DNA from 4 places in the Streptomyces sp. NPDC001219 genome. Region 1 is predicted to be linked to each of the others. Evidence: riboswitches for the same ligand, from Rfam matches in the RefSeq annotation. Region 1 holds a riboswitch; each other region holds the start of a gene.
The links. Region 1 has a riboswitch for cyclic di-AMP ahead of ACWC9R_RS30060 (M23 family metallopeptidase). Riboswitches for the same ligand answer to the same signal wherever they lie in the genome.
Positions count from the first base shown of each region.

Region 2: another riboswitch for cyclic di-AMP. It lies ahead of ACWC9R_RS26935 (C40 family peptidase); the one in region 1 lies ahead of ACWC9R_RS30060 (M23 family metallopeptidase).
Region 3: another riboswitch for cyclic di-AMP. It lies ahead of ACWC9R_RS28810 (M23 family metallopeptidase); the one in region 1 lies ahead of ACWC9R_RS30060 (M23 family metallopeptidase).
Region 4: another riboswitch for cyclic di-AMP. It lies ahead of ACWC9R_RS23205 (transglycosylase family protein); the one in region 1 lies ahead of ACWC9R_RS30060 (M23 family metallopeptidase).

Region 1 covers NZ_JBSFJF010000064.1:34,278-36,468, reverse strand. The annotation lists gene ACWC9R_RS30060 (M23 family metallopeptidase) at 1-1,075, opposite strand, end outside; cyclic di-AMP (ydaO/yuaA leader) riboswitch at 1,087-1,242, opposite strand; gene ACWC9R_RS30055 (DUF2332 family protein) at 1,528-2,191, shown strand, end outside.
Region 2 covers NZ_JBSFJF010000050.1:31,353-33,543, forward strand. The annotation lists gene ACWC9R_RS26925 (LysE family translocator) at 1-142, shown strand, start outside; gene ACWC9R_RS26930 (hypothetical protein) at 175-639, opposite strand; gene ACWC9R_RS26935 (C40 family peptidase) at 696-1,169, opposite strand; cyclic di-AMP (ydaO/yuaA leader) riboswitch at 1,174-1,357, opposite strand; gene ACWC9R_RS26940 (hypothetical protein) at 1,648-1,956, opposite strand; gene ACWC9R_RS26945 (ATP-dependent Clp protease proteolytic subunit) at 1,963-2,191, opposite strand, start outside.
Region 3 covers NZ_JBSFJF010000058.1:18,839-21,029, reverse strand. The annotation lists gene ACWC9R_RS28815 (M16 family metallopeptidase) at 1-810, shown strand, start outside; cyclic di-AMP (ydaO/yuaA leader) riboswitch at 1,036-1,191, shown strand; gene ACWC9R_RS28810 (M23 family metallopeptidase) at 1,204-1,992, shown strand.
Region 4 covers NZ_JBSFJF010000038.1:12,889-15,079, forward strand. The annotation lists gene ACWC9R_RS23200 (transglycosylase family protein) at 1-317, shown strand, start outside; cyclic di-AMP (ydaO/yuaA leader) riboswitch at 569-739, shown strand; gene ACWC9R_RS23205 (transglycosylase family protein) at 747-1,400, shown strand; gene eno (phosphopyruvate hydratase) at 1,737-2,191, shown strand, end outside.

The sequences.
Region 1 (2,191 bases):
CGCCGGCGTCGGGGCGCACCTCCAGGTGGAGGTGGGGGCCGGTGACGTTGCCGGTGGCGCCGACGCGGCCGATGACGTCGCCGGTGTTGACCTTGCCGGAGGTCTTCACCATCGAGGAGAGGTGGCAGAACCAGAGTTCGGTGCCGTCGTCGAGGGTGAGGACGATGCGGTAGCCGTACGAGCCGGCCCAGCCGGCCTGGGTGATGGTGCCGGAGTGCACCGCCTTGACGGGGGTGCCGGTCGGCGCGGCGAAGTCCTGTCCGGTGTGGTCGGCGGCCCAGCGGTCGCCTGCCTGGCCGAAGCTGGCGGTGAGCGTGTAGGAGGACACCGGGGCGATGAAGCTCTTCGCCAGTTTGGCGAGGCGTTCGGCCTCCGCCTTCTGCCGGGCCGCTTCCTCCGCCTTGCGCTGGGCCTCCATCTCGGCCGCCTTCTTGGCTGCTGCGGCCTTTTCGGCCGACTTCTGTCGGTCAGCGGCTTCCGTGGCGGCCTGCTCGACCGCGGCCTTCTCGGCTGCGTCACGGGCCTCCTGCTCGGCGGCGTCCTGCTGCGCGTCGGCCTGCTGGAGGATGCGGCTGCGCAGCGCCTCACCGGCGCCCGTGTCACCGCTGGTGTCCGCGCTCGCGTGCGTGGTCCGGGTGAGCGGCCCGGCGGGCGCCACGCCGTCGACGGGAGCCGAGGCGGCCGCGGCGGACGCGGTGGTGGAGTCGTCGTCGGATATCAGCTCGCCGATACCGGGCAGCGACTTCGCGTCCGGCAGCTTCTCGGAGAGGTCGTCGGCCATGCCGCCGACGTCGGGCATCGAGATCGGCACCGGCGGACGGTCCTCGGCCGAGGCCATTCCGCTCGCACCGACCGCGGCGATGACGCCGACACCGAGGACGGTGCCGCTCCGGGAAAGTCCGCCGCGCTGCTTGGCCACCCGGTGTTTGCCGCGGACGGAACGGGTGGATTCCTCGGTGGGATTCCACTCCTCCCACGGTCCGCCGTCATCACCGGCGCCGGGGCCCGGGAAAGCACCTCGGTCGTCGAGCTCGTAGCCGGACGGGGACTCGGGGGCAGGCCTGTTGGACGCCACGGGGGCGCACTCCTTTCCTTCCTTCTCGCCTACCGGGTTAGCTGACGGGTTCGGAGCAGGAAGGTCTCCTACGGACGCCCGCTGGCGGAGGGCGTCCGATTCACCCCAAGGAAGTTGGTTCCCCGGTTCCCTTGGTGCAGTTCGAAGTGCTTGGGGGTGCGTGAAAAGCGCGTGCGGGATTCGGCGTCGGCGCGCGGTGCCGCCTCTTGCGACGGCTGGGACGACCGCGCTGCGTTATCGGACAGTAATAGAGATGGCGACCGAATTCCAAGCGTTCCCACGAATCCTTGTCGGTGCAACACGCCTCGGTTGCAGGGACGTTTTCGGCCACCCCGGCCGTAAACCGGGCGAGTTGGCCGCGCGCCGCTAAACGATCTCCGGCGGATTGTGCACCAGTCGTTATGCGGAGGGGCGCCCCTCGGTCACGGAGGGTGAGAGCGTAACGTCGGATCATGGTCGTCAACGTCGGGAACACCGGGCACGCCGGGCGTGCTGCCGGTAACGCGTGGGGAGTGGCGGAGCGGTACCGGGAGTTCTCCTGGCGGGAGGCCCGGGACCGGTCGGCGGCGCACGAGGAGCTGAGCGCGCGGATCAGCCAGGACGCGGAGCTCTGCGATCTGCTGTCCGGGTCGCTGCCGGCCGGCGACAAGCAGCAGCCGGACCTCCTGCTCGCCGCCGTCCGTTATCTCGACGGCCCGCACGCCGAATCGGGCCCGCGCGGCGAGTCGGCGTACGGGCGCTGGCGCGAGTGGACGATCCGGCACTGGGACGAGGTACGCGCGGTGATCATGCAGCGCGCCGCCCGGACCGACGAACCGGCCCACTGCGCCACCCTGCTGCCGCTGCTCGCCCGGCTGCCGCAGCCGCTGGCGCTGCTGGAGGTGGGCGCGTCCGCCGGACTGTGTCTGCACCCCGACCGCTATCGCTACCGCTACGAGGACGCGGACGCGTACGGGGAGGGCCACCACGCGGGCGCCCTCCGGGCCGAGCTGGGCGCACCGGAGAGCCCGCTGGTGTTCACCTGCCGTACGGGCGGGGCGGCCGGCGAACTTCCCGAACGGCTGCCGGAGATCGTCTGGCGGGCCGGCATCGGCCTCGACCCGCTCGACCCGGTGG
Region 2 (2,191 bases), on a different contig from region 1:
GTTCCCCGCCGTCGCGCTGCTGGTCGACCGGCTGGGGAGCTGGCTGCGCCGCCCGCGGGTCACCCGGGCGCTGGAGGCCGTCACCGGAGCGCTGCTCACGGGGCTGGGCGGCATACTGCTCGTCGAGCTCGTACTGGCCTGACGGACGGGCGCCGGTCCGGGCGCGGCCACGGATCAGTCGCGGCCGCCGTACGGGACCATCCAGCGGCCGCCCACCCCGCGGCCGATGACCAGGGTCCCGCCGTCGGCGGTGGTCCATGCCCGTACGCCGTCACGGTGCCGCAGCGCCCTGGTGATCCGCGGATGGCCGCGGTCCACCGTCTCCACCAGCTCCAACAGGGGAGGACCGGGGAGGGGTTCGGCGACGGCCGGCATGTCGAGGCTGCCGGCCTCGCGGCCCAGCCGCTCGGCCAGCGCGGTGAGAAAGGGCGGGCCGAGCGGCGCGGCGAGGTCGCCGGGGGCCGTCCGCTCCCGCACCCACGCGGGCTCCACGTCCGCGAACACCACGGCATGGCAGGTGAAGGACACCACTCCGGCGTCCCGCGGTGACGGCGGGGGCAGCACCGTCACCGATCCGTCCGCGGGCGGGAAGCTTCCGCGCGCCGCGGCCGTCAGCAGTGTGCTCAGTGGCGACGCCACCCCGCCAAGTTAGCTGAGCCCACTGACAATTGATCACATGTAAGACGACCTGCGGATCAGCCCACGCGCCCGTACGAGACCGTGCGGCTCCAGATCCGCTCCAGCCGCACCACGCTCCCGGCCTTGGGCGCGTGCCACATCCGGCCCCGGCCCGCGTAGATGCCGACGTGGTAAATGCCGCCCGCGGAACGGAAGAAGACCAGGTCGCCGCGTCGCCGCAGGGAGGCCGGGATGTGCAGGGTGCGGCCGTACTGGGCGGCGGCGGTGCGGGGCAGGGCCCGTCCGGCCCGCCGGAACGAGTACAGCGTCAGCCCTGAACAGTCGAAGGCGTGCGGCCCTTGGGCGCCGTACCGGTAGGGAGCCCCGCTCTTGGAGGCCGCGACCCGCAGCGCGTGGGCGGACACGGACGTGGCTTCGGCGTTCCCGGCCGCTCCTGGGGCGAGGGTTGTCCCGCCCAGGGTGGCCAGCGTCAGAGCGGTGACGGTGCCGGCACGTGCCAGCAGATTCGGCGTCTGCATGCGCACAGTCATGCGCAAACCCTTCGTCAGCCGCCTGCGAAGGAAGACCTGTCGGGTTCGGGCAGGCGAAGATGCCCGGCCATGCGTACGGCTTCACCCCAAGGAGCCCGGCCGTAAGGCCCGGACCCCGTCGTGCTCGGGTCCTCCGCTCCCGCCGGTCCACCACGTCGACCTGACATCCGGGACGGCGGCGGGATTAGGCGCCCGTCCGGACCGCCCCGTCGCTGTGGCGGGGTCTTGCCGTCGAAGGGATCGTCACGCACCCGGCACCCGAATTCCGAGCTGAAAATGCCGTATGTGAGATGGGTCACATTTCGCCTGAATGGTTAGATTTGTTCCGTCAAGTGCCGTGGCGCGGGGTGTCGCACTCCCTGGACCAGCGGCGAAACATCAAAGGTCCCAGGAATTGTGTTCGCCCCGCGCAATTCGTCGCCTCCTCACATCGGGCCCGGACGCTACGCCGTATGCGCAGCCCGGTGCGCGTGTCGGGTCAGTGGTCGGCGGGTGGTGGCACCGTCACGAGTCCGGCCCGGCGCTCACCGTCCAGGACGCGCAGCGCCCGGGCCAAGGTCTCGCCGTGCAGCTCCTTTTCACCCCGCTGGTGCATCAGTGTCAACGCGTCGCGCAGGCCGGCGGCCTTGGTGACCAGCGCCTGGGCGGCCCGCAGTCCGGTGTACGTGCCGCCGCCACGGGCCGGGTTGATCCTGCCCAGCAGGTCGAGCACCTCCAGATAATGGTCGATCAGCTCGCCCTCGGCGCGTGTCAGGGCGGGCAGCGGTGGCAGTTCCGGCGGCAGCATCCGGGCTCACCGTGCGCCGAGTTGGGGAACGGACTGCTTGCGCTCCCGGGTGAGCCCGTCGATCAGCCCGTACTCCTGGGCGGCCGGGGCGTCGAAGATCTTGTCGCGCTCGATGTCGGCGGCGATCCGTTCCCGGGGCTGCCCGGTGTGCTCCGCGAGCATGCGCTCCAGCATGTCGCGGGTGCGCAGCAGCTCCTCCGCCTCGATCTGCAGATCGGTGGCCTGGCCCTGGACG
Region 3 (2,191 bases), on a different contig from region 1:
GCCTTCTACGACGCCCATGTACGGCCTGCCACGGCCACCGCCGTGATCGTCGGTGACTTCACCGGTGTCGACCTCGCCGCCGCGCTCGCCGACACCCTCGGCGCCTGGACCGGCTCCACGGCCGAGCCGCTGAAGGCCGCGCCGATCGTCGCCGACGACACCGGCCGGGTGGTGATCGTCGACCGCCCCGGCGCCGTCCAGACGCAGCTGCTCATCGGCCGTATCGGCGCCGACCGGCACGACCGGGTGTGGCCCGCGCAGGTCCTCGGCACGTACTGCCTGGGCGGCACCCTCACCTCCCGCCTGGACCGCGTGCTGCGGGAGGAGAAGGGCTACACCTACGGGGTGCGCGCCTTCGGCCAGGTGCTCCGCTCCACCGCCCCCTCCTCCCCGGAGGGGTCCACGGGCGCCGCGCTGCTCGCCATCAGCGGCTCGGTCGACACCGGCTCCACCGTCCCGGCGCTCGAGGACCTGTGGAAGGTGCTGCGCACCCTCGCGGCAGAGGGGCTCACGGACGAGGAGCGGGATGTCGCCGTGCAGAACCTCGTCGGGGTCGCGCCGCTGAAGTACGAGACCGCTGCGGCCGTCGCGGGCACCCTCGCCGACCAGGTGGAGCAGCAGCTCCCGGACGACTTCCAGGCGCAGTTGTACGCCCGCCTCGCGGAGACCGGCACGGTCGAGGCCACCGCGGCGGCGGTCAACGCCTTCCCCGTGGACCGGCTGGTGACGGTCCTGGTGGGCGACGCAGCACAGATCGCCGAGCCGGTCAAGGGGCTGGGTATCGGTGAGGTGACCGTCGTCGGCGGCTAGTCCCTGCCGTTGGTCCCCGCCGTGTGACGGAAGGTCACATGTCGACGAGGCGGCTCCCGTGACGCACGAGTGTCACGGGAGCCGCCGTATGTCCGGTTTATCTCCGTCGGTGCTCCCGTTCTTGTGGCATCCCGCACAAAAAACCGGTTCTGTTTGCCGATTGAAAGTTGCCCCGTTTAGCGTCGGTCCGGCTGTTCGTCACAAGTCCGCCACAACAGTGGCACCGGGCAGTCATCGCCGAGTCCCCGTACGGCGCGAGCCAGGGGAGCCGGGGACCCATACGTCCCGTGGGGTGAATCGGGCTCCTCTCCGAGGAGGCCGTAGGAGACCTTCCTGCTCCGAACCCGTCAGCTAACCCGGTAGGCGAGAAGGAGGGAAAGGACAAGCCAGCACATGGCGTTCATCCGTGCCACCGGGAAGCACCGCCGCACGAGCCGTCCCGTCCGGACGACCCGCAACATCGCCGGCATAGCCACCATCGCGGCCGGCGGTGTGGTTGCCTCCGTGGCCTCGCCGGCGCTGGCCGCGACGGACGAGTCACGCGTCCACGACACCGGACTCCAGCAGGCCGTCGTACTGGGTGACGAGCTGGCCAACCGGGTCGCCGCGCAGCAGGCCGACGCCGAGGTCGCCGCGGCGAAGGCGAAGGCCGAGGCCGTCGCCAAGCGGCAGGCCGACGAGGCCAAGCGGCGCGCCGAGGCCGCGAAGAAGAAGGCCAAGGCAGCCCACGAGGCCAAGGTGCGGGCGGCCCGCGACGCGGAGCGCAAGCGCCTCAACGCCTTCGTCGCCCCCGTTGGCGACTCCTATGTCTCCACCGCCTACAAGGCGTCCAGCGGCCTGTGGTCCTCCGGCAGCCACACCGGCATCGACTTCCACGCCGCCTCCGGCACCAGCGTCCACGCGGTCGGCTCGGGCACCGTCGTCGAGGCCGGCTGGGGCGGCTCGTACGGCAACAACATCGTGATCAAGATGAACGACGGCACGTACACCCAGTACGGCCACCTGTCGTCGCTCGGTGTCTCGGTCGGCCAGAAGGTCACCCCCGGCGAGCAGATCGGCCTCTCCGGCGCCACCGGCAACGTCACCGGCCCGCACCTGCACTTCGAGGCCCGCACCGGCGCCGACTACGGCTCGGACATCGACCCGGTCGCCTACCTCCGCGGGCACGGCGTCAACGTCTGACCCCTGCCCCGCTGCTGGCGCGCCCCCTACGGGCCGCACGCCGTGCACCTTTCCCGAGCCCCGGCCCCACGGCCGGGGCTCCGGCGTATCCGGTGCCGGGCGTTCCGTACCGGATAGTGCCGGTCGCCCGCGACTTCCGGCCAAATATTATCCATGAATAACCCTGGCCCGTCGGAAAAGCCGTGCCGGTCGAATAGAG
Region 4 (2,191 bases), on a different contig from region 1:
CCGGCACCCCGCGTGAGGTGCCCGGCAAGGGCAAGCACCGCGGTGGGGCGGACGGCGAGGACGCCGGGGACGGTGACGCCGGGCGGTCCGCCGGCGGCCGGCACGCCTCGCGCGGCGACGACGCGCACCGTACGGGCCCGGCGGCCGACGGGGACTACACGGTGCGCCCGGGTGACAGCCTGTCAGCCATCGCCGCGGCCCACCGGCTGTCCGGCGGCTGGTCCACGCTCTACGACCGCAACGAGGGCGTCATCGGCTCCGACGCGGACCTGATCCAGCCCGGCCAGCGGCTCGATCTCGGGCGGAACGCAGGGTAGTTCGCCTCCCTTCGCCCTCTTTTGGGAAAGTGAGACAAGGGTCTCGTTGACTCCGGAGGGGCCCGGTGTACCCAACCCCGGCATACCGGGCCCCACCTGCGAAAACGCCTCCAAGCCCTGATCAAAAACGGTCAACTTGGTTCAGATGGTGGGGTTTGAACCCCAAGGGGATTACTGCTTAACGTCAGGACCGCTCGCCAAAGCGGGCCCTTCGATCACACGCCGAGTCCTGCCGGTGGTCGAAGGCACTTGACGCGCAAGCGCCGAAGGCAGGAGCGGGGGACCCAGGATTTGTGCCGGCCCCGCCCGTGAAAACGGGTCAACCGGCTTGGGGTGAAGCCAGGTGCGTTCCGCGCACCCGGCCGGGCGACTCATCAGTCCGAACCCGACAGCTCACCTCGTAGGCGTCGGTGAGGAAACGAACGAACCATGCTGATCTTCAAGGGCAAGCACCGTCGTCCCTCCAAGGCCGTCCGCGTCGCCACCCTCGCCGGTGTCGCCGGTGCCGCCGTGGCCGTCCCGATGATGGGCGCCACCTCCGCCTCCGCCGCCTCCGTCGCCACCTGGGACAAGGTCGCCCAGTGCGAGTCCGGCGGCAACTGGTCGATCAACACCGGTAACGGCTACTACGGTGGCCTGCAGTTCTCCAACTCCAGCTGGGCCGCCGCCGGTGGCACCAAGTTCGCGCCGCGCGCCGACCTCGCCAGCAAGTCCCAGCAGATAGCCGCCGCCGAGAAGCTCCTCGCCATCCAGGGCCCGGGCGCCTGGTCCTGCGCCGGTGCGGGCAATCTGACCGCCGGTGGCCCCGCCGCCGACGTCGACACCTCCGCGCAGACCAAGTCCGCGCCGAAGCAGGAGTCGGCCAAGCCCGAGCCCAAGAAGGCCCCGTCCGAGGACCGTGCCTCGCGGTCCGCCGAGCGCAAGTCCACCGGCCACGGCAACTACACCGTCAAGGCGGGCGACACCCTCGCCAAGATCGCCAAGGCCCACGGCGCCGACTGGAAGTCCGTCTACAAGGCGAACAAGTCGGTCATCGGCGGCAACCCGAACCTGATCATCCCCGGCCAGCAGCTCACCGTCTGAGCCACCCGCCCAGCGGACTCCGGGGTTCGAGCGGCGGACCCCCTTCCTCCGTGAGACCAGCCCCGCCACGGCGCGCACTTCCCCCCGACGCGCCGTGGCGGGGCTTCTCGCATCCCGGCCCCCGCGCCCGGAGCGCCCGCCGCCGGCGCCCCGCCGACCGGCGCCGTCCCGCGGCTTTCCCCGTTCGGCGAACAATGTGCCGAAAGGTCCCGTGAACTGGGCCTTCGGTAAGTATTCCGGGGTCTTCCGTCCCACGGAGCGGGCCAAGCACCGACGGACACCTCCGGGGCCGTTAGGCTCATGCGCAGAACGCCAGACACCCACGAAGGAGACAACGTGCCGTCGATCGACGTCGTCGTAGCCCGCGAAATTCTCGACTCGCGAGGTAATCCCACGGTCGAGGTCGAGGTCGGCCTCGACGACGGCAGCACCGGCCGTGCCGCCGTGCCGTCCGGCGCCTCCACCGGCGCCTTCGAGGCCATCGAGCTCCGCGACGGCGACCCGAACCGTTACCTCGGCAAGGGCGTGGAGAAGGCCGTCCTGGCCGTCATCGAGCAGATCGGCCCGGAGCTCGTCGGCTACGACGCGACCGAGCAGCGGCTGATCGACCAGGCCATGTTCGACCTGGACGCCACCGACAACAAGGGCTCGCTCGGCGCCAACGCCATCCTCGGCGTCTCCCTCGCCGTCGCGCACGCCGCCTCCGAGGCCAGCGACCTCCCGCTGTTCCGCTACCTCGGCGGCCCGAACGCGCACGTGCTGCCCGTGCCGATGATGAACATCCTCAACGG